One region of the Sphingomonas sp. GW821-FHT12D09 genome, then DNA from elsewhere that is predicted to be linked to it. Evidence: predicted binding sites of a transcription regulator. Region 1 holds the regulator's gene; each other region holds the start of a gene.
The links. The regulator LexA, encoded in region 1, represses DNA repair genes until DNA is damaged. The targets are predictions, from matches to a motif close to GTTCCNCNCTTGTTCT.
Positions count from the first base shown of each region.

Region 1 (10,225 bases):
GTCGCGACTCGCCTCACCCTCGCAGTGCCGGGCGGCATCCTGCTCGGGCTGTTCTGCGGCTGGCTGATGGGCAAGCTGATGCCCTTCACCCGCGGTTCGTTCGGCGGAAACCTGTTCGAATTCGTCAACACCTGGATCGCCTGGATCGTCGCCGAGCGGCTGGGCCTGTCCGCCGTGCTCTGCGTGGTGACCTGCGCGATGTACGTCGCCAATTCGCCCGCCGTGCCGATCAGCGCGCGCAACCGCGTCCAGTCCTTCGCGGTGTGGGGCGTGGCGGTGTTCGTGCTCAACGTCGTCGCCTTCCTGCTGATGGGCATGCAGGCACGCCAGATCGTCGCGACGATGAGCCCGGAGCGGCTGCGCGAGGCGGCGAGCTTCGCCGGGCTGGTCGTGCTCGGCGTGATCGCCACGCGCATGGCCTGGTCGCTCACCTACAACCTCATCGTCCGCGCCTTTCCCCGGCTGCGCGGGGACCTTCCCCCGCCCAGCTTCGCACAGAGCGTGGTGGTCGGCTGGTGCGGGATGCGCGGGCTCGTCACGCTCGCCACTGCCTTCGCCCTGCCGCACGACTTCCCCCAGCGCGACATGATCGTGCTGTCCGCATTCGCCGTGGTGCTGGCGACCCTCGTCCTCCAGGGGCTCACCCTCCAGCCGCTGATCAAGCTGCTCGGCCTGGCCGGCAAGGGCGATGGCGAGGCGCTGCTCAACAAGGCCCGCCGCAAGCTCGCCGAGGCAGCGCTTGCCGTGCTCGAGGACCAGGATGGCCGCGTCGCCGAAGAGACTCGCCGCCAGTTCGAGATCGACCGCAGCGGCGCCGACAACAACTGCGCCGAATTCGACGCCCGCCAGCGCCTCCGCCTCGCCGCGATCGCCGCACAGCGCGCGCGCCTCGACGCGCTGCTCGACGACGACACGATCGGCCAGGACCTGTACGAGCAGCTCCAGGAGGAACTCGACTGGCGCGAGCTGTCGATCAGCCCCGAAGGCCGCCGCCTGATCGAAGCCGGTTGACCCCTGCGTCCAGCGGGCGCACTGTGTTACTCAACTAATACAATCCAAGGAATCGCGACCATGCGCCCTGCCATAGTGGCGCTTGCCCTGCTCTGCGCCCCGCTAGCCGCGCATGCGCAGTCCGACGAGCAGGCCCTGCGCGACGCCGATGCCGCCTTCTGGCGCGCGTTCAATGCCTGCGATCCCGCCGCGATGGCGCCGTTCTTCACCAAGGATGTCGAGTTCTACCACGACATCACCGGCCTCACCCGTACCCGCGCCGGCGTGGTCCAGTCGCTGGTGAAGGGCCCGTGCGGCACGCCGGGGCTCCATATCCGCCGCGAATTGCTGCCCGGAACCGTCCGTATCGAGCCCATCCCTGGTTATGGCGCGATCCTGTCGGGCGAGCACCTCTTCTATGCGCGGGAAGGAGATGGCCCCGAACGGCTCGCCACCCATGCCGGCTTCACGGTGATCTGGCGTCAGGATCGCGGCCACTGGCAGATGGCCCGCGTGATCAGCAACGCACATCGCCCTGCTTCCTGAAGCCCAAACAGGATTTTCTCGACTTCGCCCATACGGAAGCCCGATAGAGCCCCGGTGACGACCTTTACCCTCCTCCCCGATCCCGTATCGCCGCTCGCCCGCGAGTCCGCGGCGCAAGCCTTTGCCGACATTCTCGACGGCAATGTGCCCGAGCCCGAGATCGAACGCTTCCTGATCGCGCTTTCCGAACGCGGCGAGACCAGCGTCGAGATCGCCGAAGCCGCCCGGGCGATGCGCGCGCGGCTGATCCCGATCACCGCCCCCGAGGGCGCCATCGATGTATGCGGCACCGGCGGCGACGGGCACCACACGCTCAATGTCTCGACCGCGGTCAGCCTTGTCGTCGCCGCGGCAGGGGTTCCGGTCGCCAAGCACGGCAACCGCGCCGCCTCGTCCAAATCGGGTGCCGCCGACACGCTCGAAGCACTTGGCCTAGACCTCGACCGCGCCGGCGCCCGCGCAGAGGAGAGCCTCCACGAGCTCGGCATCGCCTTCCTCTTCGCCCAGGCGCACCACCCCTCGCTCGCCCGCATCGGGCCGCTGCGCCGACGCATCGGCAGGCGCACCATCTTCAACCTGATGGGCCCGCTGGCGAACCCCGCGCGCGTCACCCGCCAGCTGATCGGCATCGCCCGCCCCGACTACGCTCCGATCTATGCCGAGGCGCTCGAGCAGCTCGGCGTCGAAGCCGCCGCGATCATCTCGGGCGAGGAAGGGCTGGACGAGCTTTCGACCGAGCATCCCAGCGTCGTGGTCAGCATCGGCAGCTCGGGCCTTCCGTCGCGGATAACCCCCGAGGACGCGGGGCTCCCCCGCCACCCGCTCAGTGCGATCCGCGGTGGCGGCCCCGAGTATAACGCCCTCGCGCTGCGCCGCCTGCTCCAGGGCGAGCACAGCCCCTATCGCGACGCCGTCCTGCTCAACGCCGCCGCCGCCCTGGTCATCGCCGGCGAGGCCAGCGACTTGCGCGAAGGTGCCGAGGAAGCCGCCGAAACCATCGACAAGGGCCTTGCCAACGCCCTGCTCGACTGCTGGATCGCCTTTTGATGCCTACGATCCTCGACACGATCATCGCCACCAAGCACGATGAAGTCGCAACGCGGCGCCGCGCGACCCCGATGAGCGACCTTCACGCCCAGGCGCTCACCCGCACGCCCCCGCGCGGCTTCAAGGCCGCGCTCGATGCCAAGGCGGCGACCGGGTACGGCCTGATCGCCGAGATCAAGAAGGCCAGCCCGTCCAAGGGCCTGATCCGCGCCGATTTCGATCCTCCGGCGCATGCCCGCGCCTATCAGGCCGGCGGCGCCGCCTGCCTCTCGGTGCTCACCGACCTCGAATATTTCCAGGGGCATGAGGACTATCTCATCGCCGCGCGCGCCGCATGCGACCTGCCGGTGATCCGCAAGGACTTCATGGTCGATCCCTGGCAGGTGCTCGAATCGCGCGCGATCGGCGCCGATGCGATCCTGATCATCGTCGCCGCGCTCGAAGACGTGCAGATGGCCGAGATCGAGGACGCCGCGCTCGGCCTCGGCATGGACGTGCTGGTCGAGGTCCATGACGCCGACGAGCTGGAACGCGCGCTCAAGCTCCACTCGCGCCTGATCGGGGTGAACAACCGCAATCTCAAGACCTTCGAGGTCGATCTCCAGAAGACTTACGAGCTGGTCCGCCACGCGCCGAAAGATTGCACCTTCGTCGCCGAAAGCGGGCTCAACGGCCGCGCCGATCTCGACGCTATGGCCGAGCACGACATCCGCTGCTTCCTGATCGGCGAGTCGCTGATGCGCCAGGATGATGTCGAAGCGGCGACCCGGGCCTTGGTCGGATGAACAAGCTGACGCACCTGGACGAGACCGGCGCCGCGCGCATGGTCGATGTCGCGGGCAAGGCGGTCACCGCGCGCGAAGCCATCGCCACCGGCCGCATCACCATGTCGCGCGAAGCCTCCGCCGCGATCCGCGCGGGCGCGGTGAAGAAGGGCGACGTCCTCGCCACCGCGCGCATCGCCGGGATCATGGCCGCCAAGCGCACCGCCGAGCTGATCCCGCTCTGCCACCCGCTCCCGCTCACCAAAGTCGCAGTCGACCTCGCCCCCGACGAGACCGGAATCACCGTCACCGCCACCGCCGCGACCGAAGCGCAGACCGGCGTCGAGATGGAGGCGCTCACCGCAGTCTCCACCGCGCTGCTCACCCTCTACGACATGGCCAAGGCGCTCGATAAGGCGATGGTGATCGGCGAGATCCGCCTGCGCTCCAAGACGGGCGGCAAGTCGGGCGACTGGCTGGCCTAAATCCCTATTCCGTCACCCCGGCGAAAGCCGGGGCCCAGGATTTCTCTGCCGCACCGCTTGTGACTCTGGGTCCCGGCTTCCGCCGGGATGACGGAAAGGGAAAATGCGTGACACCCTCACCACATCGAGATAGTTAGGCAATAACCTAACCGAAAAGGCCCGCGCCATGACCCTTCAGCTCTTCGGCCACCCCTTCTCGTCCTACACCTGGAAGGCACAGATCCCGCTCTACGAGAACGCCACGCCCTTCACGCTCCGCAATCTGGAGGACGCCGAAGCCAATGCCGAGCTGGAGGCACGCTGGCCGCTCAAGCTGTTCCCGGTCCTGGTCGAAGGTGATCGCACCGTCGTCGAGGCGACTGCGGTCATCGAATATCTGCAGGTCCATCACCCCGGCGCGGTGCCGATGATCCCTGCCGATGCCGATCTCGCCGTGCAGGCGCGGATGCTCGATCGAATCTTCGACAATTACGTGATGGGCACGATGCAGAAGCCCGTCATCGACGCGATGCTGCCCGATGAACGGCGCGATCCCATCGGCCTCGACGAAGCGATGGCGCGGCTGGACAAGGTCTATGCCTGGCTCGATGCCTATCTGGCCGGCCGCGTCTGGGCCGTGGGGGACAGCTTCACCTTGGCGGACTGCGCCGCCGCGCCTTCGCTATTCTATGCCGATTGGGTGCGACCGATCCCGCAGGCCCTGGTTAATCTCCGCGCCTATCGCGCGCGCCTGCTCGCCCGCCCCTCGGTCGCCCGCTGTGTCGAGGAAGCGCGTCCCTATCGAGGCTATTTCCCGCTCGGCGCGCCCGACCGGGACTGATCGTTTCGGGGCCGCATTAGGGATTCCGCAACCCTGCGGCTTAACCCCGCCTTCACGCCCTGCGCCGCACTATCTCCGTGGGCGCTTGGGCGGGAAAAATCTTTTATGCGGCAAGGACTTGCGTCCTCCACTATTTTCAGTCTCTCGGGCGAGGCACCGGCGGTTCAGCCGCTGGCCGAGCCGGGCGAGCATTCGGCGTTCGATTCCGCTTTCCTCGTCGGCAAGACCAGCCGCCTGCCCTGCGCGATCCGCAAGCTGAGCGCGGCGGGCGCGATGCTCCAGCTCGATGACGAAGTGGTGGAGTCGGAAGGCCTGCAGCTCGAGCTCGCCAACGGCCAGTCGCTGGCCGGCCGGGTTTCCTGGACCGAAGAGGGCACCGCCGGCTTCCTGTTCGCAGAGCCGATCGACGTGATCAGCACGATCGCCCGCAACCTCGCCGCCCTCCCCGCCGAGCGACGTAGCGTGCCGCGTGTCGAGCTGCACCAGACGATCTGCGTGCGCCGCGGCAACCAGGTGGAGTTCACCCGCGCCCGCAACCTCTCCCAGGGCGGCTGCGGCTTCGAAACCGATATCGCGGTGCAGGTCGGCGACGCGGTCCAGATCAATTTCGACGGCCTGCGCCCGCTCGATGGCATGGTGAAATGGGCACAGGGCAACCAGGCCGGCGTCGCCTTCGACGAGGACATTCCCTGGCAGCTCCTCATGCCCTGGCTGCGCCAGGTGCAACAGGCGCCGTCGCATCACACGCGCATGGCGATGATGAACGAACCGACGGGCCTGATCCCCGACAAGGCGGCGATCCGTCTCGACGCCCCGGCCCGCGTGCGCGAAGGCGTGCGCTGGTGGAACGTCAAGCTGCGCGCGATCACGCCCCAGCTGGTCGAGTTCGAGACGAGCGCTCCCTTCGCGGCGGGCACCCAGCTGTGGATCTCGCTCCCGCATATCGGCGGCGGCCCGGCATCGGTGATCGAAAGCGACGAGCGCAACCGCTACCTCTGCGAGTTCCGCCTGCCGCTCAAGCCGCGCGATATCGGTAGGATTTCCGGGGTGAACTGAGGCCACCTTCTTCGTCATGCTGAACTCGTTTCAGCATCCAACTCTCCGCCGGCGTCATCGCCTGAGGCACGTTGGACCCTGAAACAAGTTCAGGGTGACGGTAGACGGTTGATGTCTTAGTCCCGAATCATGCCCGCCCTCCTCCCCGTCGCCGAAGCCCAGCGTCGCCTGCTTGCGCTCGCCGCGCCGGTAGCGGTGGAAAGCTGCCCGCTAGCCCAGGCCGCGGGCCGCTACGCCGCACGCGACATCCTCGCACTGCGCACCCAGCCGGCATCCGATCTTTCCTCGATGGACGGCTATGCGATCCGCTTCGCCGACCTGCCCGGCCCGTGGGAAGTGATCGGCGAGAGCGCCGCCGGCCGAGCCTTCAACGGCGAAATCGCCCAGGGCCAGGCCGTACGCATCTTCACCGGCGCCCCCTTGCCCCCCGGCGCCGACACCGTGCTCGTGCAGGAGGAGGCAGCCCGCGACAGAACCCGCCTCACGCTCGCCGGTGAGGGCCCGCTACGCCTCGGCAGCAGCGCCCGCCCGCGCGGGCTCGACTTCACCGAGGGCGAGGTGCTGGTCCGCGCCGGAGAGGCGATCACCCCCGCCCGGCTCGCGCTGGCCGCGATTGCCGGCCATGCTGTGCTGCCCGTCCGCCGCAAGGTTCGCATGGCGATCCTCTCTACCGGCGACGAACTGGTTTCACCGGGCGCCCCGCTCAGCCCAGACCAGATCCCCGAAACCAATCGCCTGCTGCTCGCCGCCCTGCTTGGCGATCTGCCGGCCGAGCTGCTCGATCTGGGCATCCTGCCCGACGACCGCGCCGCGCTCGAAGCCGCGTTCCGCGTGCTGGATTGCGACCTGCTCGTCACCAGCGGTGGCGCATCGGTCGGCGATCACGACCTTGTCCGTCCCGCGCTGGAGGCAGCCGGCGCGACGATCGATTTCTGGAAAGTCGCCGTCCGCCCGGGCAAGCCGATGCTGGCGGGCCGGCTGGGCGATGCCGTCGTGGTCGGATTGCCGGGCAACCCGGTCTCCGCCTTCGTCACCGCCACGCTGTTCGTTCGTCCGCTGATCGCGCATCTCGCCGGCGCTGCCGATCCGGCGCCGCGCACCCGCACCGTTCCGCTCGGCGAGCCGCTCCCCGCCACCGGCCCGCGCGCCGATTATCTCCGTGCCACGCTCATCGATGGCCGCGCCCATGCCGCCGCGACCCAGGACTCGTCGATGCTGCGCACCCTCGCCCGCGCGACCTGCCTGATCGTCCGTCCGGCAGGCGCTGCGGAGGCGAAAACCGGCGACTCGGCAGAAATCCTCGACATCGCTTGACAAGCGCGCGGAACATTGCATAAACGTTCCCAGTCTGTTCCTGACCCAGGAGAAACGGGATGCTCACGCGCAAGCAGCACGAGCTTATCTGCTTTATTGCCGATCGGCTTGCCGAGACCGGCGTGTCGCCTTCGTTCGAGGAAATGAAGGAGGCGCTCGATCTCAAGTCGAAGTCGGGCGTGCACCGCCTGATCTCGGCGCTGGAAGAGCGCGAGTTCATCCGCCGCCTGCCGAACCGTGCCCGTGCGCTCGAGGTGCTGCGCATGCCGGAACGCGGCGAAGCGTCGAAAAAGCCGGCCAAGGCCTCTCCCGCACCCGTGAGAGTACCAAGGGAATCAACGAATCTGCCTGCGCCGGCCAATGACGTGATCGAGATTCCACTGCACGGCCGCATCGCCGCCGGCACGCCGATCGAGGCACTCGAAAGCTCGACTATGCTGCCCGTCCCCGCGGCGCTGCTCGGCGCGGGCGAGCATTATGCGCTCGAAGTGGCCGGCGATTCGATGGTCGAGGCTGGTATCCTCGACGGCGACTTCGCCCTGATCCGCCGCACCGAGACCGCCCGGGACGGCGAGATCGTCGTGGCGCTGATCGACGATGCCGAGGCGACGCTGAAGTATTTCCGCAAGGAAGGCGCGATGATCCGGCTCGACCCGGCAAATCGCGATTATAACCCCCAGCGCTACCGTCCCGACCAGATCCGCGTCCAGGGCAAGCTCGCCGGACTGCTGCGGCGCTACTAGTTCCTAGAAGGGCGCGGTCGCTCTTCTTGGAGACCGCATCATGGCCCGAAAACGCCAGCCGGGCTGGAATGCCAGCGATTTCGTGTCCGGACAGGCGCAGTTCCCTGTTCCGGCACATAGGGTGGCTGCACCTTGAGCGGGTTCAGCCAGGGATGCCGGCCCGATCCGCGCACCATCGTCACCCGGCCGCTGGAGAAGGCGATCGCCACGCCGCCCGTCTTCGCCAGCGCCGGCCGGTCGAGCTTGAGCCAGCGCGGCGTGCAGCCGGTGGGCAGGCGACGGTCGCTGATCATCACATCGACGCTGCGGCACAGCGCCACGAACTGCGCCCAGGGCAGGACGTATCCACTCCGCGTCGCGGCGACTCGCCAGGCGCGGTCACGGGCGCGGTGCTCGATCATGCAGACATCCTCGCTGCACCGGGCACCCGGCTGGTCGGCAAGCGCGACCGGCTCCGCGTCGCTGCCAGCCGTCTCGGCGAGCATGTCGCGGGTATAGTCCCCCGCCCGGTCGCGCAGCAGCGCCATGCTGCCATCGGGCATGCGGATCGCCAAATGGCGGCCGTCGCCGGTGACGATCAGGTCCGGCGCCGGCGTGGCGAGCATCGAAGCCAGGCCGATCGCCAGCGGCACCGCGCCCGCCCAGCGCACCACAGTTCGCCACAAGGCAAGCCACAGTCCGCCCGCCATCATCAGCGCAAATGCCCCGTTCGGCATGGCCGGTAGCGCGGCGATCGCACCCGGTGCCGCGGCCGTGGTCCTGGCGAGCCAGAGCAGCAGTTCCAGCGCCTGGTCGGTCAGCCACCAGGCCGGTCCACCCAGTCCCGCGACGTCGAGCAGCAGCGCCAGCGCCTCGAGCGGCATGATCACGAAGGTCGTCAGCGGGATGGCGACGATATTCGCCAACGCCCCATAGATGCCGGCCTGGTGGAAGTGGAACAGCCCGATCGGCATCAGCGCGAGTTCCACCGCGACGCCGGTTAGCAGCAACGAGCCGAGGCCACGCAGCAGCCGCTTCACCCGCCCCTCCTCCCGCCTGCCGAACCAATGTTCCATCCGCGGGCTCTCATGCAGCGCGACGATCGCCGTTACTGCGGCGAAGCTCAGTTGGAAGCTCGCGCCTGCCAGTGCCTCGGGCCAGAGCAGCAGCACGATCAGCGCGCCCGCCGCGACCAGCCGCAGCGTGATCGCCTCGCGCCCCAGGCTCAGTGCGAGCAGCACCATCAGCGCGGCGACGCAGGAGCGGATCGTCGGCACCTCGGCGCCGGTCAGCCAGGTATAGCCGATCGCCGCCAGCGCCCCCGCACCCGCCGCCACCAAGGGCAACCGCCATCGCAGCGCCAGCGTGGGGCTGAGCGCGAGCAGCTTGAGCACCAGTAGCATCGCCGCCGCAGTCACGGCGGTCACATGCAGCCCGCTCACCGAGAGCAGGTGCGCCAGCCCCGAGCGCTGCATCGCCTCGACATCTTCGGTGCTGATCGCACCCTGGTCGCCGGTGGCAAGCGCAGAGGCGATACCGCCCGCGCTGTCTTCGAGGCGCGACTGGATGTGCGCCGAGAGCCTGGCGCGCAGGTCCGCACCCGGCGCCTCGGCTGCCTTCACCACTTCCACCGGCGCAAAGCCCTTGCCCGTCGCCCCCAGCCCGGCGAACCAGGCCGTGCGCGCGAAATCATAGCCGCCCGGCACCGAAGCCTCTGCCGGCGGCATCAGCCGTGCTCGCAGCTTCACCACCGCGCCCGTGGCCAGCCCGGCGGGCACATCCTTCATCGCCAGGTTCACGCGGATCTTCGGCGGCAAGTCGCTGCGCCCTGGCAACAGCGTCACCCGCACCAGTTCGCGTGCCGGCAACCGCTCGACGCGTACCGCCCGCGCCGTCACCTCCACCACCGCCGGCCGCGCCAGGATCGGCGCCGCGACACTCTCCGAGCGCCACCAGATCAGCGCGCAGCCCGCCGCCATGGCGAGCCCGCCGATCAGCAGCGCCTGCCCCAGCCGCCCCGGCAAGGCGAGTCCGAGCAACGCCGCGGCACCAGAAGCCAAAAGGAACCCGATCCAGCGCGGCGCATCCGGCAGCACGAACCAGGCGGTGATCCCCGCGCCGAGAGCAATCGGCAGCCAGAGCGGCAGTTGCGCCCGCTCCGCCTCGAGCCAGCACTCGATTGCCTCCCCGATCTGGCGAAAGGGCGCCCACACCCCCATTTGAAGGGAGGCAGGCCCCGTGCTAGGGGCGCCCTCGGCGGCTGAATGGGCCATCGGAAACACAGTCTGGGAGCAAGCTCGGTTGGGCGCAACATCTGATACGGGTGCGAAACAGGTCGTCACGCGGTTCGCACCGTCCCCCACCGGCTTCCTGCACATCGGCGGTGCGCGCACGGCCCTGTTCAACCTGCTGTTCGCGCGCCATCACGGCGGCAAGTTCCTGCTGCGCATCGAGGATACGGATCGCGCGCGTTCGACCCAG
Region 1 is NZ_JBXAQL010000005.1:272,892-283,116, reverse strand. Features, by position in the region: gene AC1RPL_RS21135 (cation:proton antiporter) at 1-1,011, shown strand, start outside; gene AC1RPL_RS21130 (nuclear transport factor 2 family protein) at 1,072-1,536, shown strand; gene trpD (anthranilate phosphoribosyltransferase) at 1,591-2,583, shown strand; gene trpC (indole-3-glycerol phosphate synthase TrpC) at 2,583-3,368, shown strand; gene moaC (cyclic pyranopterin monophosphate synthase MoaC) at 3,365-3,832, shown strand; gene AC1RPL_RS21110 (glutathione S-transferase family protein) at 3,999-4,652, shown strand; gene AC1RPL_RS21105 (PilZ domain-containing protein) at 4,758-5,708, shown strand; gene AC1RPL_RS21100 (molybdopterin molybdotransferase MoeA) at 5,838-7,022, shown strand; gene lexA (transcriptional repressor LexA) at 7,082-7,765, shown strand; gene AC1RPL_RS21090 (ComEC/Rec2 family competence protein) at 7,804-9,963, opposite strand; gene gltX (glutamate--tRNA ligase) at 10,046-10,225, shown strand, end outside.

Region 2 (10,225 bases), on a different contig from region 1:
TTGTCGCGCTGGTGGAGGCCGATGCTCGGCTCGTCGAGGACGTAGAGCACGCCGGACAGGCCCGAGCCGATCTGCGAGGCGAGTCGGATGCGCTGGCTCTCGCCGCCCGAGAGCGTGCCCGAGGTGCGATCGAGGTTGAGGTAATCGAGGCCGACATTGTTGAGGAAGCCGAGCCGCTCGTCGATCTCCTTGAGGATCGCGCGGGCGATCTCCTTTTGCTGCGGCGTGAGCGTGGCCGGCAGCTTCTGGAACCAGGCGAGCGCGTCGACCACCGAGAGATGGGTGGCGTGGCTGATGTTCTCGCCGGCGATCTTGACCGCCAGCGCCTCGGGCTTGAGGCGGGCGCCGTGGCAGACCTCGCAGGGGTGCGCGGCCTGGTACTTGCTCAGCTCCTCGCGCATCCAGGCGGACTCGGTCTGCAGCATGCGGCGGTTGAGGTTGCCGATCACGCCCTCGAACGGCTTCTTCACGTCGTACGACTTGCGGCCGTCGACGAAGGTGAGGGTGACCGGCTTGCCGCCGGTGCCGTGGAGGATGACCAGCTGGACCTCGCCCGGCAGGTCGCGCCAGGGCGTGTCGAGGCTGAAGCCGAACTCGCGGGCGAGCGAGCCCAGCACCTGCATGTAATAGGGTGAAGGCGGGTTGGACTTGGCCCAGGGCACGATCGCGCCCTTCTTGATCGTGAGATCGTGGTTGGGGACGACCAGATCCTCGTCGAACACCAGCTTCTCGCCCAGGCCGTCGCACGCCGGGCAGGCGCCCTGGGGCGCGTTGAACGAGAAGAGGCGGGGCTCGATCTCCTGGATGGTGAAGCCGGAGACCGGGCAGGCGAACTTCTCGGAGAAGACGATGCGGTTGGGCGGGAGGCCGGTGCCCTTGAGCTGGCCGCCGGTGACGTTCTTCTTGAGCCCCTCACCCTCGGGGTTGGGGCGGGGCATGTCGCTGTCAGTCGAGAACGCCTGGGGTGCCTCACGGACAACCCCTCCCCCGGCCCCTCCCGCCAGCGGGAGGGGGGAAGAAAGCTCGGCCACGGTGGTATCCACCAGGTCGATATAGGCCAGGCCCTCGGCGAGCTTGAGCGCGGTCTCGAAGCTTTCCGCCAGGCGCGTGCCGATGTCCTCGCGCACGACCAGGCGGTCGACCACCACTTCGATGTCGTGCTTGTACTTCTTGTCGAGCGCCGGGGCTTCCTCGATCAGATAGGTCTCGCCGTCGATACGGACGCGCTGGAAGCCGGCGCGCTGCCACTCGGCGAGCTCCTTCTTGTACTCGCCCTTGCGGCCGCGGACGACGGGGGCGAGGAGGAGCAGGCGGGTGCCTTCGGGAAGCGCGAGCACGCGGTCGACCATCTGGCTGACCGTCTGCGCGCTGATCGGCAGGCCGGTGACCGGCGAATAGGGCACGCCGACGCGCGCCCAGAGCAGGCGCATGTAATCATAGATCTCGGTAACCGTGGCGACCGTGGAGCGCGGATTGCGCGACGTCGTCTTCTGCTCGATCGAGATGGCGGGCGACAGGCCCTCGATATGATCGACATCGGGCTTCTGCATCAGCTCGAGGAACTGGCGCGCATAGGCCGAGAGCGATTCGACATAGCGGCGCTGGCCCTCGGCATAGATGGTGTCGAAGGCGAGCGAGGATTTGCCCGAGCCGGACAGGCCGGTGATCACGGTCAGCGTGTCGCGCGGAATGTCGACGTCCACGCCCTTGAGATTGTGCTCGCGCGCGCCGCGTACGGAAATGGTGGTGAGTGCCATGCCGGAGTTCTAGCTTTGTTCTGTTGGGGTTTCTAGTGGAGAGATAGGAACGCCCGAGGCAGAACGCCAGTTGCGTGGCGGAGGACGGGGATTGCCTCTCCCGCACCGAACCGGCCATCCCGGAACGGCTGTCGGTCGATAGCCTGGACTTGCACGTATCAGCGTTGCTTCTTCGCAATCGTCGCGGTGAAGTCCGGATCCTTGTTCGCCACCCAATCCACGAATTTGCGCACGTTCGGATTATCGAGCAGGCCTGTCACGTCCATCCCATGGCGCTGCAGCTCGGAATTGGTGAAATTGGCGATCAGCGTCTGCTGGCAGATGGAATGCATCGGCACGACATCGCGGCCGCCGCGGCTCTTGGGCACGGGATGGTGCCAGACGATGGTCTTGCCGGTCGGGCGGCCGCAGAGCCAGCAGAGCACCGGCGCTGCCGGCGCCTCGTCTTCCTGCGGGAGATGGTCATAGGGATCTTTCGAACGCTTGCGGGCCATAGGTCGATCCAACTGCCTTGATTTCCTTCAGCCTGTAGCGATGCGAACGGCGGCGTCATATGGCAAGTTCATAACGCCGGCCCTTTGCCGCAACTCGACTGGAAGAGAACAATGACGAACCCGTCGAAACCCTGGGATGGAGAGCTGGTCCGCAAATGGCTCGAGCGTCGTTTCGAGGTGTCGCGGCTGGATCAGGCGGCAGCGGACAGGCGCGGCTATGAGGCGCGGGACGACTATGACAAGGCCGCTGCCGAGGAATGGGCCTGCCGTGCGCTCAAGGACGCCGCTTGCACAAGCGACCAGGCAGCGTTCGCCGGGCGCCTCAAGGAGCTGATCGGCCAGGACGACTATCCGGCGACGAGTACCTATGACGATACGCGGTACGAACGGCATGTTCGCACCTATCTCAGGAAGCTGGCCAAGATGACGAAGGCGAATGAGGGATTCGAGAAGACCCTGCGACACCAGTGAAGTGGGTGAAGTGCCGTTGCTGGCATGCTAACGTCCCGACATGCTTCATACGCGCGGCCTTGGCGGCACTGTCGAAATCGACGGATCCAAATATGACTGGGAGCTTCAGAGCGAGCCCCAGCTATCCGATGCCGATGGCTGGAGGGGCATGACGGTCTCGTTGCGTCAGCAGGATATGCCGCGCGAGGCGCTGCTGGAATTTCCCACGCCGAAGCGTCTTCTGAAAGGCTTGCCGAAAGGGCGCTCCCACATCAACGACGCGATTGCCGCAAAAGGGGTGCGCGCGGCGTTACTAGCGGGGTGGGATCCAGCGTCGCGCGGCAAGACCATGGTCTTCATGGTCGATGCCAACGGCGACTAGGGGGCATGCGCCGCCGTTCCCGTCGCGATCTTCGTGAACGGCGGCTTTCGCCGGCGCGGTGCTGAAAGTTGCCGGACAGCAAACGGCCCGGCTCCCGCCACTGGGGTTTCAGTCGCCTACAATAGCTGTCGCGACGGCCTGATCGACGGCGAGGTGGTGTGTCAGTTGCTCAGAAACGCCAGCTCGGCGTGCGCGTGCGGGCCTGGCCGTTCATGCGCTGCACAGCGCGCATCGTGCTATGAGGCCGAGATGCTCGCGCTCCTCCTCCTCCTCCTCCTCACCCTTGCCCAGCCCACCGGCTTCGCCTGTACCGCAGCCGGGACCAAGCTGCTCGTCCCCGCGACCACGCCCGAGGCGGCGTGCGCGCGGGTGAAGGCCGGGCTGGTGCGCGCCGGGGTGCGGCCGGACAGGGTGAGGGTGGCGCTGCGCTTCGAGAAGCCCGGCATCGCCACGGCGCGGGTCACCAGGATCGCGGGCGGGCGCGCCACGGCACTGCCCGAAATCTCGGTCGCCACCTCGGATCGGGCGATGGGACCATCCACGATCGATCTCCTTGCGCGGGAGATTGCAGCGCGCACGGCGAACCGGTAGGAAGTACCCAGTTGCCCACGCGCCTGGCTGTCGGGAACAAGTCCGTCAGTTCACGCCCTTTTCTGGTGAGAGAGCATGCCTGACAGCGTACCCGGCGATAGCTCGACCACCATTGTCCTCGATGTAGGCGGCACCGTCACCACGACGATCGAGACGCAGGGCGATCGCGACTGGTACCGCGTCACGCTGGTCGCGGGGCATAGTTACAGCTTCGCCACCAATTCGGTGAACCAGGATGATGTCGACAGTTATCTGCGGCTGTACGATGCGGGCGGCACGCTGCTGCTGTCGGACGACGATGGCGGGGCGGGGACCCTTTCCGAGATTCATTTCACCGCGACGACGAGCGGCACCTATTACATCGCCGGCGCGACCTATAACGACCAGACGACCGGCACCTTCCTGATCCGGCTGACCGACACCGCGGCGGCGGCGCCGGACACGATCGCCGGAGACGTGACGACGACGAGCACGATCGCGCTCGACGGCACCGCGACGAGCAGCATCGATCGCCAAGGCGATCACGACTTCTACCGCGTCACGCTGGTCGCGGGGCAGAGCTACCTGTTCCAGACGCTGTCGACCGGCGGCGCGGGCGATGTCGATTCGACGATCACCATCCGCAATGCGGCCGGCAACGAGCTCTCCTATAATGACGACCGGGTCGGCACCTATTCGGGCGTGCGCTTCACCGCGACGACCAGCGGCACCTATTATGTCGATGTCGGCGGCTGGAACGACGAAGAGACCGGCGCCTACAAGCTCAACATGGTCACCGCGCCGGCGCTCACCGTGTACAGCAACGACCAGATCGCCCACCAGCTGACCGACGATTACTGGAACGGCAACCGCCACCATTTCAATGTGGCCGCGGGCGGCACGCTGACCTTCAACGTGAGCGACCTGAGCACGGCTGCCGCCAATCTGGCGCGCCAGGCGCTGCTGCTGTGGACCGACGTGACCGGCATCACCTTCAGCGAAGTGACGACCGGGGGCGCGCTGCTGTTCTCCAACGACGAGGACGGCGCCTTCACCAGCGCAGTCTATTCGGGCGGGATCACCACCAGTGCGACGGTGAACGTCTCGCAGGCCTGGGTGGACCAGTATGGCACCGGGCTGAACAGCTATTCGTTCCAGACCTTCATCCACGAGATCGGCCACGCGCTGGGGCTGGGGCATGGCGGGCCGTATAACGGCAGCGCGGACTATCCGGCGGACGCTGCGTATCTCAACGATGCGTGGATCACGACGGTGATGTCGTATTTCGACGAGAACGAGAACAGCTATTTCCACGACCTTGGCTTCACCCGCCAGTACACGGTGAGCCCGATGGTGGCGGACGGCGTGGCGATCGCCTCGCTCTACGGCGCCAACACGCTGACCCGGACGGGCGACACCACCTACGGCTTCAACAGCACCGCCGGCCGCGACATCTATGACGCGACCAAGAACCCGACCGTCGCCTATACGGTGTTCGACAATGGCGGCGTCGACACGCTCGACTATTCGGGCTTCGGCCAGACGCAGACGATCAACCTGACCCAGGAGCAATTCTCCAGCGTCGGCGGACGGACGGGCAATGTCTCGATCGCGCGCGGGGCGGTGATCGAGAATGCGATCGGCGGCAGCGGCGCCGACCTGATGATCGGCAACGATATCGCCAACAAGCTGACCGGCGGGGCGGGGGCGGACACGCTGATCGGCCTGGCGGGCAACGACACGCTGGACGGCGGCACCGGCGCCGACAAGCTGAACGGCGGGCTGGGCGACGACCTCTATTATGTCGATGACCAGAACGATGTGATCTACGAAGCGGCGGGCGAGGGGAGCGACAGCGTGCTGGCGAGCGCCAGCTTCTATCTCTACGCCAATGTCGAGAACCTGACCCTGGTCGCGGGCACGGCAGCGCAGTTCGGCGTGGGCAACGAGCTGGCCAACATCCTCACCGGCAATGGCGGCGACAATCTGCTGATCGGCCACCAGGGCAACGACACGATCTTCGGCGGCGCGGGTGCGGACTGGATCTATGGCCAGGAAGACAATGACACGCTGTGGGGCGGCACCGGCATCGACTATCTGGTGGGCGACGACGGCAACGACGTGCTGCACGGCGAGGACGGCGCGGGCGAGCAGGACTTCCTCTATGGCTGGGCCGGCAACGACACCTATTATGTCGATGCGCAGAACGACTTCACCTTCGAGAACCTCAACGGCGGGACGGACACCGTCTATGCCAACATCGCCGGCGGCACCTATTACCTGTTCGACAATGTCGAGAACCTGATCCTGCAGGGCACGACGCTATACGGTGTCGGCAACGCGCTGGACAATGTGATCACCGGCAGCGACGCGGCCAACTGGCTGCTCGGCGGCGCGGGCAATGACCGGATCGACGGTGGCCTGGGCAATGACGCGCTCTACGGCGAGGCAGGCGCGGACACGTTCGTGTTCGGCGCGAACAGCGGGCTGGACACGATCGCCGACTTCGCTCCGGGCACCGACAAGATCGACCTGTCCGCCTATGGCTTCACCAGCTTCGCGCAGGTGCAGGCGGCGATGACCGACCAGGGCAACGGCGTGATGAACATCGCGTTGAGCGGCGGCAATTACGTGCTGCTGATCGGCGTGGCCAAGGCGCAGCTGTCCGCGGGCGATTTCATCCTGGGCGTGGCGCAGGCCCCCGAAAAGCCCGACGTGATGGCACCGGAGAAGGTGAAGAGCGCGCCGGTGATGGCCGTCGATGGCGGCGGCAAGGGCGACGCGCAGCAGATCATCGTGCCGGATGCGGCCGCCCTGTGGCACGACACGCAAGCACCGGCCAGCCACGGTCTGGCGCAACTGTTCCACACCGGCGAGGAAGCGCGCGGCGAGTTCGACGGGATCCCCTTCCACATCGACATGCTGATGCCGGTCGACGGCGACCCTTTCCACTTCGCCTAGAGTCTCGGGGCCGGATTCCTTTCAGGAAGCTGCACCATGGTTTCACGCGCCGTTCAGCGGCGTGGGACGAGTCTCGGCCAGGAACAGAGAGAGGGGAAGGCCATGCGGTTCGAGAGGATGATCAGGCTGACGATGCTGGCGGGCGCGGCCTGGGTGTTGCCCGGCGCCGCGCAGGCGGCCGCGGTGGCGGCGGCCCCCGGATCGGCACCGCGCCAGGCGGTCCAGCAATCCGCCGATGACTATCAGTGGATCGACCGCGCCGACGCCCTGTGGGACGCGATCGGCGATGCCCCGCCCGATACCGCCTTCGCCTTCGAGGGGCAGGAGCCCTGGGCCTGGCAGACCGGCGACGGCGATACGATCATCGTCGAGGACGCCGGCAGCGAGGGCATCCGCAGCTATTATTTCGCACCGGGCGCCACGGCGCCGTTCCTGACGGTCGAGCCGGGAATGAGCTTCGCCTTCGACGGCGGGCGGCTGGCGATGGTCTATGACGCCGACGGCGAGGCCGCACCGCGCGGCGAGTTCGGCGATTATGACGATGCCGCGCACGACCTGTTCGATCGCGGGAGGCGGCTCTACCGCGCGCTCTCGGCACGGGACTATCGCCCGGTCGATGCCGATGCCTGGATCGACGCCAGCCCGTATATCTTCGGCTTCATCCAGCTGTGGGACGAGGGGCGCAGCCGCTATCCCGGCTGGAGCCGCTATCATGCGCGCAGCGACGCTTCGGCGTGGCGCCGGCGCTTCGACGCCGAGCAGCGCCGCCGCCGCGAGCAGGCGCTGCGCTTCAGCCGTTGGCGCCAGGGTGGCTTCCAGGGCCCGCCGCCGGGCCGCTTCCACACGCCGGGCCAGCCGGGAGGGCCGGGCCGTCCGGGAGCCGGTCGCCCGCCGCAGCCGGGGTCGGGCTGGTCGCACCAGCCGGGGGCGGGCCGTCCGCCCCAGCCGGGCAGGCCGGGACGTCCTGGCGGGCCCGGAGCCAATCCGCCACCGCCGGGGACCGGAATGCCGCGTCCGCCGGTTGTCACGCCCGGCAATCCGGCACCGCCGCCCTTCACCCGGCCCGCGCCGGACCGGCCCGACGGCGCGCCCGACTGGCGCCGTGGCCGTCCGCGTACGCCGCCGGCACCGGTGACGGTGCCCGAGGCGGGCGTGCCAACGCCGCCGACCATGCCGCGGCCCGATGCGCGCCCGCCGCGCCCGCGCGGCGACGGCAATGGCTGGGGCCGCCCGCCCGCACCGGCGGCCACGCCGATGCCGGTGCCGACGCCCCCGGGGAGCGTGGACAGCCCGCCCGCACCGCGTCCACCGCGGCCCGAGGGCGGCTGGCGCCCGCGCCCTGCCCCCGACGCGTCGGGGGCGACGCCCGCGCCGCAGTTCCGCCCGCGGCCCGTGCCGCCCAGCGTCTCCGCACCGCCACCGCGGCCGAGCTATACGCCGGCGCCCCAGGCAGCGCCGGCCCCCGCGCCGACACGGCCCAGCTACACGCCGCCGGCACCACGCCCCGCACCGCCACCGCGTCCGGCACCGCCGCCGCGCAAGATGTCGGCGGACGATGGTGGCGAGAAACTCTAGAGGCATGCGGCGCCGGGGATCCCGGCGCCGCATGCCGGATCAGCGGAAGACTGCGATCAGGCTTTCATAGGCCTGGGCGGACGGCGCGCCCTCCACCAGCACGCCGTGCCGGAGGAAATAGGCGTGGCGGACGATCTCGGCCTGCTGCTCCAGCCCATATTTGATGAGCGGCTGGCCGGGCTTGAGGGCATAGGTGTAGCTGCAGAACGGATGGCGCTTGAGCGGCAGGTAGATGCCGCGCTGGCTCTGCCAGATATGGCAGAGCTCGTGCAGGAACAGGCCGTGGAAGCCCAGCCCTTCCTTGCTGTAATCCTCGCGCCACTTGTCGCTGTCCGGATGGAAATGGATGTGGCCGGTGGGCGCCATGGTGGTGTTGACCGGCTGGAAGGGAAACCATTTCCGCCGCCGGATCTCGACGCCTTCCAGGTTGATCGCGTCATGATAGATCGAGCGGGCAAGGGCGATCTCGCCTTGCGTCAGTTTCCGGCCCTCGCCTTTTTCGGTCATCGTCGCTCCGCCCCCTTCGGCTTCCCCAATTGCTAGGATGCGGGGCGAGTTCCGGCCAATGCTATTTGCGCCGTGCCGGACTTGTCATCCGCTGGCCGGCCCGCCAGATAGCGCGCTCGCAAGTTCCGAAGGAGTGAGCCGCCATGCGCCAGGAAATGACCATCGTCCGCCCGATCGTCTCGTCCTGCCTGCAGGTGCCCCATGTCTTGCTTCGTAACCCTGGATACGCTTTCCGCCGCCACGCCTGAGGGCGTCCGGCTCTTCGACACTCTGACATTGGCGCTGGGGCGGGAACGCACCGGGCTGGTCGGGCGCAATGGCTGCGGCAAGTCCACGCTGCTGCGCATCGTCGCGGGCGAGGTGCTGCCGGTGGGCGGCAGCGTGGTGCGCGCAGGGACCGTCGGCGTGCTGCGGCAGAGCTGGCCGGAGAGCTGGCGTGTCGATGAAGTGCTCGGTGTGGGTGACGGGCTTGCCCGGCTGGCGCGGGTGCTTGCCGGCGAAGGCAGCGATGCGGATTTCGACGCGGACTGGACGCTGGAGGAGCGGGTGAGCGCGGCGCTGAGCGAGTCCGGACTGGGCGCGCTGGCGCTCGACCGGCGGGTGGCGACGCTTTCGGGGGGCGAGCGGACGCGGGTGGGGATCGCGCGGCTGCGGCTCGATGCGCCCGACCTGCTGCTGCTCGACGAGCCGACCAACAACCTCGACTCCGAAGGCCGCGCCGCGGTGGCGGCGCTGCTTGGCGAGTGGAAGGGCGGGGTGCTGGTCGCCAGCCATGACCGGGCGCTGCTCGAGGGAATGGACCGGATCGTCGAGCTGACGCCGCGGGGCGTGCGGGTGTTCGGCGGGGGCTGGTCGGCCTTTGCCGCGGCGCGCGAGGCCGAGCGCGAGCGGATGGCTGGCGCGGTCGAGCGCGCGAGTGGCGTGCTGCGTAGCGCCGAGGCGGGGGCGCAGCAGGCGCGTGAACGCCAGGCGCGCCGCGACCGGGCCGGTCGTACTTTTGCCGCCAGCGGATCGGCGCCGAAGATCTTGCTCGGGCGGCAGAAGGAGCGGGCGGAGAATTCGGCCGGACGCGGAGCCGGGATCGGCGAGCGCGTTGTCGGCGAGGCGGAGGCGCGGCTGGCGGCGGCGCGGGACGCGGTGGAAGTGGTGACGCCGCTGGTGATCGAGCTTCCCCCGACCGCGCTCCCCGCCAATCGCCGGCTGCTGGCGTTCGAGGATGCGGCGCTGGTGCGCGGGGAGCGCGTGTTCGGGCCGTGGCGGTTTTCGGTTGTCGGCCCCGAGCGCGTCGCGGTTGTCGGGCCGAACGGCGCGGGCAAGACCAGCCTGTTGCGGCTGGCGGCGGGGGAACTGGCGCCGGACCGCGGGCGCGTGTGGCGCGCCGAGGGACGAGTGGCGATGCTCGACCAGCATGTCGGGCTGCTGGCGAACGGGGCTTGCGTGCTCGACAATTTCCGGCGGCTGCATCCCGGGGCGACCGAGCGCGAGGCCCATGCGGCGTGCGCCCGCTTTGCGTTCCGCAACCGGGATGC
Region 2 is NZ_JBXAQL010000002.1:84,373-94,597, forward strand. Features, by position in the region: gene uvrA (excinuclease ABC subunit UvrA) at 1-1,757, opposite strand, end outside; gene AC1RPL_RS10215 (hypothetical protein) at 1,916-2,251, opposite strand; gene AC1RPL_RS10220 (hypothetical protein) at 2,363-2,722, shown strand; gene AC1RPL_RS10225 (hypothetical protein) at 2,763-3,083, shown strand; gene AC1RPL_RS10230 (hypothetical protein) at 3,333-3,674, shown strand; gene AC1RPL_RS10235 (M10 family metallopeptidase C-terminal domain-containing protein) at 3,750-6,614, shown strand; gene AC1RPL_RS10240 (hypothetical protein) at 6,717-8,189, shown strand; gene AC1RPL_RS10245 (vgr related protein) at 8,229-8,696, opposite strand; gene AC1RPL_RS10250 (ATP-binding cassette domain-containing protein) at 8,898-10,225, shown strand, end outside.
Region 2: uvrA (excinuclease ABC subunit UvrA) is a predicted target of LexA. The motif match lies at 1,764-1,779, and genes of this name have one in related genera.

Region 3 (10,225 bases), on a different contig from region 1:
CCTATAACATGATGACGGTCGCCCAGCTGCAGAAGTCGGCCCCGGGTTTCGACTTCAAGGCGTTCCTGGCGGCGGGCAAGACTCCGGTCGACAGCGTGATCGTCGCCCAGCCCAGCGCGATCACCGGCATCGCCAAGCTGGTCGGCGCCGCGCCGCTCGGCGTCCTCAAGGATCAGCTGCTGGTCCGCACGCTCGACAATTTCGCCGATGTGCTGCCGAGCGCCTTCGACAAGGAGCAGTTCGCTTTCTACGGCACCACCCTGTCGGGCACGCCCGAGCAGGAAGAGCGCTGGAAGCGCGCGGTGGACTTCACCACCGGCGCGCTGTCGGACGATGTCAGCCAGGTCTATGTGGCGAAGTACTTCCCGCCCGAGACCAAGGCGGCGGCCGACCAGCTGGTCAAGAACATCATCGCGGCAATGGATGCCCGCATCGACAAGCTCGAATGGATGGCGCCCGAGACCAAGGTCAAGGCGCACCAGAAGCTCGCCGCCTTCACGCCGAAGATCGGCTATCCCGACCGCTGGCAGGACTATGGCTCGCTGGCGATCACCGCGGGCGACGCGTTCGGCAACAATGTCCGCTCGAACAACTGGCAGTATGACGACAATGTCTCGAAGCTCGGCCAGCCGATCCGGCGCTGGGAATGGGGCATGACGCCGATGACGATCAACGCCTATGCCAATCCCGGCATGGTCGAGATCGTCTTCCCCGCAGCGATCCTGCAGCCGCCCTTTTTCGATCCGAACGCCGATCCGGCGATCAACTATGGCGGCATCGGCGCGGTGATCGGCCATGAGCTGAGCCACCATTTCGACGACCAGGGCGCCAAGTACGACATGCACGGCCGCCTGACCGACTGGTGGACGCCGGCTGACGTCAAGGCGTTCAAGGAGCGCACCGACGCGCTGGTCGCCGAATATGACCAGTATGAGCCGCTGCCCGGCATGCATGTGAAGGGTGCGCTGACGCTCGGCGAGAATACCGCCGACCTGGCCGGTCTGACGGTAGCGTATGACGCGTACAAGAAGTCGCTGAACGGCGCCGAGGCTCCGGTGCTCGACGGCACCACCGGCGACCAGCGCTTCTACCTGGGCTGGGCCCAGGTGTGGCGCCGCAACTATCGCGAGGCGAATCTGCGCCAGCGCCTGCTGACCGATCCGCACTCGCCCTCGCAGCAGCGCGCCTGGGTCGTGCGCAACCTCGATCCCTGGTATGGGGCGTACAACCCCGATCCGTCGACCAAGCTGTTCCTGACGCCCGAGAAGCGCGTCCGGATCTGGTAAGCTTCTTTTCCCTCTCCCAGCGGGAGAGGGAAGGGGCCCGCGAGGTGGAGCCGAGTAGGAAGGGTGAGGGTTGAGATCAACCGACCCTCACCCTTCCGCGCCTTGGGCGCTCCCTCCCTCTCCCAATGGGAGAGGGATTCTGGTCCTTGACCCTCGCGCCACACCGCCTCACACGGGCGCATGGCCACGCTGCCCGCCCACACGCATAGTCCGATATCGCCGTCCCGCCGCTGGCTGCCCTTCGCGGCGGCGATCCTGGCGGGGTTCCTCGCTGCCGCGCTGATCCTGCTGACGCTCAACGACCGCGCCGTCGCGGTCGGGTTCGTCGCAGCGGGGCTGCTCGCCTCGGGTGCGCTCTGGGGCGCGCGCAAGCTGTTCGACACCGAGACCGCCGCCGAGCTGCCGATCGACTGGTCGGTCGCGCAGGCGCTCGCCGCCGCCAGCGACGACGCGCTCGCCGTAACCGATCGCGCCGGTCGCCTGGTCTGCGCCAATAGCCGCTTCGAGGCGCTGTTCGCCGGCTGGCCGACGCCGCCCAACCTGCCCGTCAGCGACGCCTCTGTCGTCGCGCTCGGCACTGCCGCCCGCACCGCCTGGCGCGATGGCGAGGCGCGCGAGGATGGCATCCAGGTCTTCGGCGCGCCCGTCTCCGCCCGCGTCCAGCGCGTCGGCGAGGAATCCCTGGTCTGGCGCTTCATCGGCGTGCAGGCGCTCGACCTCGCCAGCCAGGTCCAGTCGCTGATCGACGGGCATACCGGCGACCGGCTCGCTTCCGCCGGCATCATGGCCGCGATGGTCTCGCCCGAGGGCCGGGTGCGCGCCGCCAACCGGGTCTTCCGCCTGCGCGCAATGGGCAGCGGCGAGGCGGCGGTGGAGGGCCGCGACTTCGCCCGCTTCCTGATCACCGATTCGATGGGCCTGGTCCGCTTCGAGCGTGAGGGGCTTGAGGGCACGCCGCTGCGCGTGCTCCAGATCCCATTCCTCGACGGCGAGGATGCGCCCTTGCTGGTCGCGCTGCTCGACGAGGAACAGGGCAATGCCCCGACGCCCGCGATCGGTGCCAGTGCCGGCGCGCATGTCCGCTCGCTGATCGCGCTGCTCCCGCTCGGCCTGGCGCTGGTCGACCGCGATGGCCGCTTCGCTAGCATGAACGACGCATTCGTCCGCGCCACCCGCGTCAACGCCGCCGCGCCGCCGCTCTACCCCGGCGACCTGATGGTGCGCGAGGACAAGGCGGCGCTTGCCGATGCGATCCGTCGCTTTGCCGGCGGCGCGCCGCAATCGGCCGAGATGACCGTCCGCCTGGCCGACGCTCCCGAGGAGCCCGTCTCGATCGGCATCGCCGGCGCCCGCGGGCTGGGCGATGCCGCGGTGCTCATCAGCCTCAAGGACTCGGGCGAGGAGTCCAAGCTCAAGCGCCAGGTCGCCCAGGCCACCAAGATGCAGGCCGTTGGCCAGCTCGCCGGCGGCGTCGCGCACGACTTCAACAACATCCTCACCGCGATCATCGGCCACTGCGACCTGATGCTGATGCGCCATTCGCCCGGCGACAGCGACTATGACGACATCCAGCAAATCCGCGCCAATTCCAACCGCGCGGCCTCGCTGACCCGGCAGCTGCTCGCCTTCTCGCGCCAGCAGACGTTGCGCCCGCAGCTGCTACAGCTGCCCGACGTGATCTCGGAAGTCTCCAACCTCCTCAAGCGCCTGCTCGGCGAGACGGTGCGGCTCGAGGTCAAGCATGGCCGCAACCTGGGGCCGGTCCGCGCGGATCCCGGCCAGCTCGAGCAAGTGGTGGTCAACCTTGCGGTCAACGCCCGCGATGCGATGCTCTCGCAGAACCCGACCGGCGGCGGCACGCTGACGATCGAGACGATGCCGGTTTCCGCCTCCGAAGTCCGCCAGATGGATGACGACGTCCTTCCCGTCGGCGACTATACCGCGCTGCGCATTTCCGACACTGGCACCGGCATCCCGCTCGAGATACTCGGCAAGATCTGGGAGCCGTTCTTCACGACCAAGGAGATCGGCAAGGGCACCGGCCTCGGCCTTTCCACCGTCTACGGCATCATCAAGCAGTCGGGCGGGTTCATCTTCGCCGACAATGGCGCGCAGGGCGGGGCGGAGTTCACCATCTACCTGCCGGTCCATGCCGCGGCCGAAGCGCCGGTTCCTGCCAAGCTGCCCGGGGTGAAGGAGAAGCCCGCCGATACCTGGGGCACCGGCACGATCCTGATCGTCGAGGACGAAGACATGGTGCGCGCCATCGCCGAGCGCGCGCTCGCCCGCCAAGGCTATACCGTGGTCACAGCAGAAAATGGCGAGGCTGCGCTGGAATTGCTTGAGACGATCGATCGGCCCGATATGCTGATCTCCGATGTCGTCATGCCGGTGATGGACGGGCCGACCATGGCGCGCAAGGTCCGCGCCAGATATCCGGACCTGCCGATCCTGTTCATGTCGGGCTATGCCGAGGAGCAACTCCGCAAGTCCATTGATCTGGAGCAAGTTTCCTTCCTGCCTAAACCCTTTTCCGTTCAACAACTTGCGGAAGCTGCACGGGACGTGCTTGCCCTGAAATAAAGCCTTGGCGTTCGGCTTTTTTCCTGCAATGGAAAACAGCATGTCGGGGCCGCAGAAGATCCTCATCGTCGAAGACGAACCGCTCATCGCGATGATGCTCGAGGATTTCCTCGACGCGCTAGACCGTACCGCAGCCGGTACGGCTGACAGTGTCGCTTCGGCGCTGGAACTGGTCGAGGCCGGCGGCATCGACGCAGCGATTATGGACGTGAACCTGCGCGGCGGCGAGACCAGCTGGCCGATCGCCGATGCGCTGACTGCACGCGGCATTCCCTTCGTGCTCGCCACCGGCGGGGCAGGGGACATGATCGCCGAGGCCTATCGCGATCGTCCGATCCTCTCCAAGCCCTTCACGATGGACAGCGTCGAGCGCGTGCTCGACAGCCTGGTTGCCGCGGACTGAATGCCGCCGCCGCTGGCTTTTGCCGGCTAGTCCACCAGCCGCACCGTGTCGCCCAGCCGGATCAGCCCCGGCCGCGCCGGCCCCGCATAGACGCCGTACGCATTGCCGAATGCCTGGGCGACGGTGCGCAGCACGCGCGGCTCCTTGGCCCCCGTCACCGGATCGATTGTCACGATCACGCAGCGCTTGATCGGATCGGCGCATTGCACCACCGCGCCGTCCTCCTCGTTCCCGAACGCCAGCCGCCGCCCCTGCCATAGTGTCGCGGGCAGGTCGCTTTCCACGATCACGTTGATGCGAAAGCGATCGATGGCGAGGATCTCGCCATGCGCGGCCTCCAGCGCGGCATGGCCGGCGCTGCTCTGGATCGAGACCGGCATCGAATCATAGACGCCGCGCGCAACCCGGATCAGCGAAGCGGGCTCGCCCGCGGCCGTCTCCAGATGCGCCTTGAGCATCGGATCGTGCAGGGAGACCATCATGCCGTCGGGCGTCTCGACCATCACCGCGCTGGTCTTGGGCTTGTTCGGATCGGCGAAGCGGGCGTGATGCAGCACCATCGCCGGCACTTCGCGCGCGGTTAGCCAGGGGAAGCGCGTCCCGTTCGCTGCGCGGACGAACGCATATTGGCGGTCGCCCTCGATTCCCTGCCAATCCAGTTCGGCAATGGCGATGCTTTCCCCGGCCATCGACTTGACCGGATAGCGATTGAGCGCGCTGACATGGCCGACGATGCGGGTCATGCGCGCCGGGCTAGCGGCGCGCAGTCCCTATCGCAACTCGCTATGGGGCGCCAGGGCGTAGCGACATCCGGTGGATGGGCAGTCCCAAGCACTGGCCGGGGCTCAGTTGCGATGTCGTTGGTGAGGCGCATGTTTCCAACCAGATGCGCCGAGACCAGGCCCCGGCCTTCGCCGGGGAGCTGAATCGATGCATGCCGATACGCGCTAGTGCATCCCCCATAGCGACACGTTTGCGGTGCCGCGCCCGCGGCCGCGCGTGTCGTACCAGAAATCGACGCGCCTCAGGCTGCGCTTGCCCGCGCCACGCAGGTCGATGACCCGGCTCTCGCCATTCTGGGGTATGTTGTAGCGCACCGGGATATTGTCCGGCACGCCATTGTCATAGGTCACCGTCAGCCGCACGAGCTGCAGCGGCGCGTCGCGCACCTTGAACTTGATCCGGCGGAAATTGTCATATGGGCCCTTCACCCAGACCGTGTCGTGATCGGCGGTGAAGCGCGCGGTGGCGACGCCCAGCATCCGCCAGCTGCCGGCGGGGCCGGGGGCGGGGCGAGAGACCTGCTGGGCTTCGAGCGCGGGGCCGGCGGCCAGTACCGCCAGTAGCAGCAAGGGTACGGGTTTCATGCGCCGTCCTCCATCGGCTCAGCCTAGGGGTGCGGCGTGGGAACGGCATCGGGGATTGCCTTGGCCGCAGCCGGATTTTGTCCCTAGGCGTGCCTGCGGAAGCGGAGAAGAACGATTATGGAACAAAAAATTCCGTTCCGCTCTTGTTCCTTGAGAACAAACGCGATACACGCCGTTCCAACACAGGTTGATGCAGCGTGCTAAACCTTCTAGCGACGGGGACTTCCAATGGCAGCTTCGCTCAAGGTGATTGACGGCAACATGGCGATTTCTTCGGACAAGCAGAAGGCGCTCGACGCCGCACTCGCGCAGATCGACCGCGCATTCGGCAAGGGCTCGGCGATGAAGCTCGGCTCCAAGGAGACGATGCAGGTCGAATCGATCTCGACTGGCTCGCTCGGACTCGACATCGCACTCGGCGTCGGCGGCCTGCCGCGCGGGCGCGTGATCGAAGTCTATGGGCCGGAAAGCTCGGGCAAGACGACGCTGGCGCTCCATGTGATCGCCGAAGCGCAGAAGGGCGGCGGCGTCGCGGCCTTTGTCGATGCCGAGCACGCGCTCGATCCGGTCTATGCCAAGAAGCTCGGGGTCAACATCGACGAACTGATCGTCTCGCAGCCCGATACCGGCGAGCAGGCGCTCGAGATCGTCGATACGCTGGTCCGCTCGAACGCGATCGATGTGCTGGTGGTCGATTCGGTCGCAGCGCTGGTGCCGCGTGCGGAAATCGAAGGCGAGATGGGCGACAGCCATGTCGGACTCCAGGCCCGCCTGATGTCGCAGTCGCTGCGCAAGCTCACCGGCTCGATCAGCCGCTCGCGCTGCATGGTGATCTTCATCAACCAGTTGCGCATGAAGATCGGCGTGATGTACGGCAATCCGGAGACCACGACCGGCGGCAATGCGCTGAAGTTCTACGCCTCGGTCCGCCTCGACATCCGTCGCACCGGCCAGATCAAGGACCGCGAGGACATCGTCGGCAACTCGACCCGCGTGAAGGTCGTCAAGAACAAGGTCGCCCCGCCGTTCAAGCAGGTCGAGTTCGACATCATGTACGGCGAAGGCATCTCGAAGATCGGCGAGATCCTCGATCTCGGCGTCAAGGCCGGCCTGGTCGAGAAGTCGGGCGCCTGGTTCAGTTATGACAGCGTCCGCATCGGCCAGGGCCGCGAGAACGCCAAGACCTTCCTCAAGGAGAATGGCGAGCTGCGCGACCGCCTCGAAAAGGCGATCCGCGCGCGCACCGACAAGGTCGCCGAAGGACTTATGACGGGTCCCGACGCCGATGACGGCGACGACGATCTATAATGGAACTACAGGCCGCGCCCGCGTGCGACGCGCGAGGCGGCGGTCACGGGCTTAGACCCATCGGAAGACCCGGCGCGTTGCCCCGCGCCGGGTCTTTCCCGTTCGGGGGCTCGCGCGCCCTTGCGTAGGTGTCGCAACCTTGTGACTTTCCAGCGCCGCAACCGGCTCGCAGGCGCTCGCTGGCGAAGCGGGCTTTGGCGTGTACTTCGTGTACTTTTCAGCGCTGCCGGGGCCGCTAAGGTGTCGCGATGAAGGCAGTCCTCGATCCCGACCGCGTCCTCGCCGATGGCCTCGCCGCGATTCGCAACCAGTTCCAGGTCCCCCGATCCTTCCCGCAGCCGGTCCTGGAAGCCGCCGAAGCCGCGGCCCGGCGGGCACCAACCGGGCATGTCGACCGCACCGATATCCCCTTCGTCACGCTCGACCCGGCCAGCGCGACCGATCTCGACCAGGCGCTGGCGATTGAGACCAGCGGCAACGACTTGCTACTGCGCTACGCCATCGCCGATGTCGCCTGGTTCGTGGAGGACAGCGATCCGGTGGATGTCGAAGCCTGGCACCGCGGCACGACGCTCTACCTGCCTGACGGCAAGGCAAGCCTCTACCCGCCGGTGCTCAGCGAAGGCGCCGCCAGCCTGCTCCCCGACGGTCCACGCCCCGCAGTGCTGTTCACCGTTCGCGTTGCCCCTGATGGTGCAGTAAAGCTCGACGGCGCCGAGCGCGCTCTGGTCCGCAGCCGCGCCAAGCTCGCCTACGAAACCGCCGCCGACACCGACCTGCCGCCGCAGTTTGCCGAACTCTCCCGCCGCATCGCCTTTGCCGAGGCTGCACGCGGCGCCTCGCGGGTCGATCCGCCCGAGCAGGAAGTCGCGCGCCGTCCCGATGGCGGCTATGCGCTGGCCTTCCGCGCCCGCCATCCGTCCGAAGATCGCAACGCCGCCCTGTCGCTCGCCGCCAATCTCGCCATCGCCGATGTGCTGCGCGCGCACCACACGGGCCTGTTCCGAGTGATGGCCGAGCCGGATGCGAATGCAGTCCAGCGCCTGCGCAACAGCGCCCGCGCCTTCGGCATCGCCTGGCCCGAGGCGCAATCGCTGGCTGCATTCCGCGCCGGGCTCGATGCCGCCGATCCCAACCAAGCCGCCTTGATGCTCGCGATCCGGCGCGCAGGGCAGGGGGCGAGCTATGCGCCCTGGCGTTTGGATACGCTGCCCTGGCATGCCGCCGTCGCCGCGCCCTATGTCCACGCCACCGCCCCGCTTCGCCGCCTCGCCGATCGCTATGTGATCCGCGCGACGCTCGCCGTCGCGAACGGCCAGCCGGTTCCGGATGCCGTCAACGACGCCTTTGCACGTCTGCCCAAGGTCATGGCCCGCGCCGATGCGCTGGGCGGCCAGATCGATCGCGCAGTGATCGACCTCGCCGAGGCCGTGATGCTCGATGGGCGTGAGGGCGATGACTTCGCGGCGGTGGTTACCGATGTCGATGTCCGCGGCGCCCGGATGCAGCTTGCCGACCTGCCGGTCGTCACGCGGATCGACGCCCCCGGTGCCGCGCCGGGCACTGCATTGCAGGTCCGCCTGGTCGATGCCGATCCGTCGCAGCGTTCGATCCGGTTCGAGCAGGTTTAGCCATGGAGGAAGCCGAAGCGCAGCTCGAAACCTTCATCGCCCGCTTCACACCGGAGATTGCCGGACGCGTCCGGGCCGCTCGTGCTGTCCTGCGCGAACGGCTGCCCGGCGCGACCGAGCTGGTCTATGACAATTACAACGGCCTCGCGATCTCCTATACCCCGGGCGAGAAGGCCTCGGAAGCGGCGTTCAGCCTGGCAATCTATCCGCGCAACGTGCTGCTCTATTTCCTCCCCGGCATCGGCCTGCCCGATCCCGAGGGACTGCTCCAGGGCGAGGGCCGGCAGGGCCGCTATGTCTGCCTCAAGGATGTAGCGCTACTCGACGCGCGTGCCGTCATCGTCCTGATCGACGCAGCGCTCGACCGGGCGAAACGCCCCTTGCCGCCGGCGGGCGGACGGACCATCGTCAAGTCGGTCGCGGCGCGCCAGCGACCGCGCCGCCCGGCACAGGAGCCTGCATGACCGTCATCGTCCACCATCTCGAGAACTCCCGTTCGCAGCGCGTGCTCTGGCTACTCGAGGAGCTGGGACTGCCCTATGAGGTCATGCGCTATGAGCGCAACAAGGCTACGATGCTCGCCCCGCCCGAGCTGCGCCGCATCCATCCGCTCGGCAAGTCACCGGTGATCGAGCATGGTGGCAATGTCATCGCCGAGACCGGGGCGATCATCGAATATCTGGTCGAACTCGGCGATGGCCGCCTCGGCAAGCCCGGCCACCGCGAGGATGCGCTGCGTTGGCGCCAGTTCCTCCATTATGCCGAGGGCTCGCTGATGCCGCCTTTGTTCACCAAACTGGTACTGAGCCGCGTGCCCCTGTTCGGCAAGGCGGCGCAGAAGAAGTTCCAGCCGATGATCGACGTCCATCTCGACTATGTCGAGGCCGAGCTGGCATCGCGCCCCTGGTTCGCCGGTGACGAGTTCACTGCCGCCGACGTGATGATGAGCTTCCCGCTCGAAGCCGCGGTCGCCCGCGCCAACGCCACCCAGGGCCGCCCGCACATCGCCGCCTGGATCGAGAAAATCCACGCCCGCCCGGCCTACAAGGCAGCGCTCGCCGCCGGCGGGCCCTATGCCTATGCCTGATCCCGGAAGGGGAGGTCGTCGCATGCAGGGCAGGGGCCGTCCTCGTCGGCGATGAGGCCCTGGCAGCGCTTGCACAAGGCACGGTTGCCGGGCTGGAGCGCGTGGTCGACGGTGACGCGCTGGTCGAACACGAAGCACTCGCCCTGCCAGCGGCTTTGTTCTGGCGGCACCTGCTCGAGATAGGCGAGGATGCCGCCCTTGAGGTGATAGACTTCGTCGAGCCCCTCTGCCTTGAGGAAGGCGGTGGACTTCTCGCAGCGGATGCCGCCGGTGCAGAACATCGCGATGCGCGGCATCGGCCCCTCCGCCTCACGCTCGGCGCGGAAGCGGCGGAACCAGTCGGGGAACTCGCGGAAGCTGCGCGTCTCTGGATCGAGCGCGCCGTTGAAAGTGCCGAGCGCGACTTCATAGGCGTTGCGCGTGTCGATCACGATCGTGTCCGGCGCGTCGATCAGCGCGTTCCAGTCCTCCGGCGCGACATAATGGCCGACGCCGGTGAGCGGATCGATATCGGGCTCGCCCATCGTGACGATCTCGCGCTTGAGCCGCACCTTCATCCG
Region 3 is NZ_JBXAQL010000001.1:516,665-526,889, reverse strand. Features, by position in the region: gene AC1RPL_RS02560 (M13 family metallopeptidase) at 1-1,286, shown strand, start outside; gene AC1RPL_RS02555 (hybrid sensor histidine kinase/response regulator) at 1,467-3,869, shown strand; gene AC1RPL_RS02550 (response regulator) at 3,910-4,272, shown strand; gene AC1RPL_RS02545 (MOSC domain-containing protein) at 4,299-5,015, opposite strand; gene AC1RPL_RS02540 (DUF2541 family protein) at 5,220-5,639, opposite strand; gene recA (recombinase RecA) at 5,868-6,947, shown strand; gene AC1RPL_RS02530 (RNB domain-containing ribonuclease) at 7,196-8,578, shown strand; gene AC1RPL_RS02525 (hypothetical protein) at 8,581-9,042, shown strand; gene AC1RPL_RS02520 (glutathione S-transferase family protein) at 9,039-9,665, shown strand; gene trhO (oxygen-dependent tRNA uridine(34) hydroxylase TrhO) at 9,656-10,225, opposite strand, start outside.
Region 3: recA (recombinase RecA) is a predicted target of LexA. The motif match lies at 5,774-5,789, and genes of this name have one in related genera.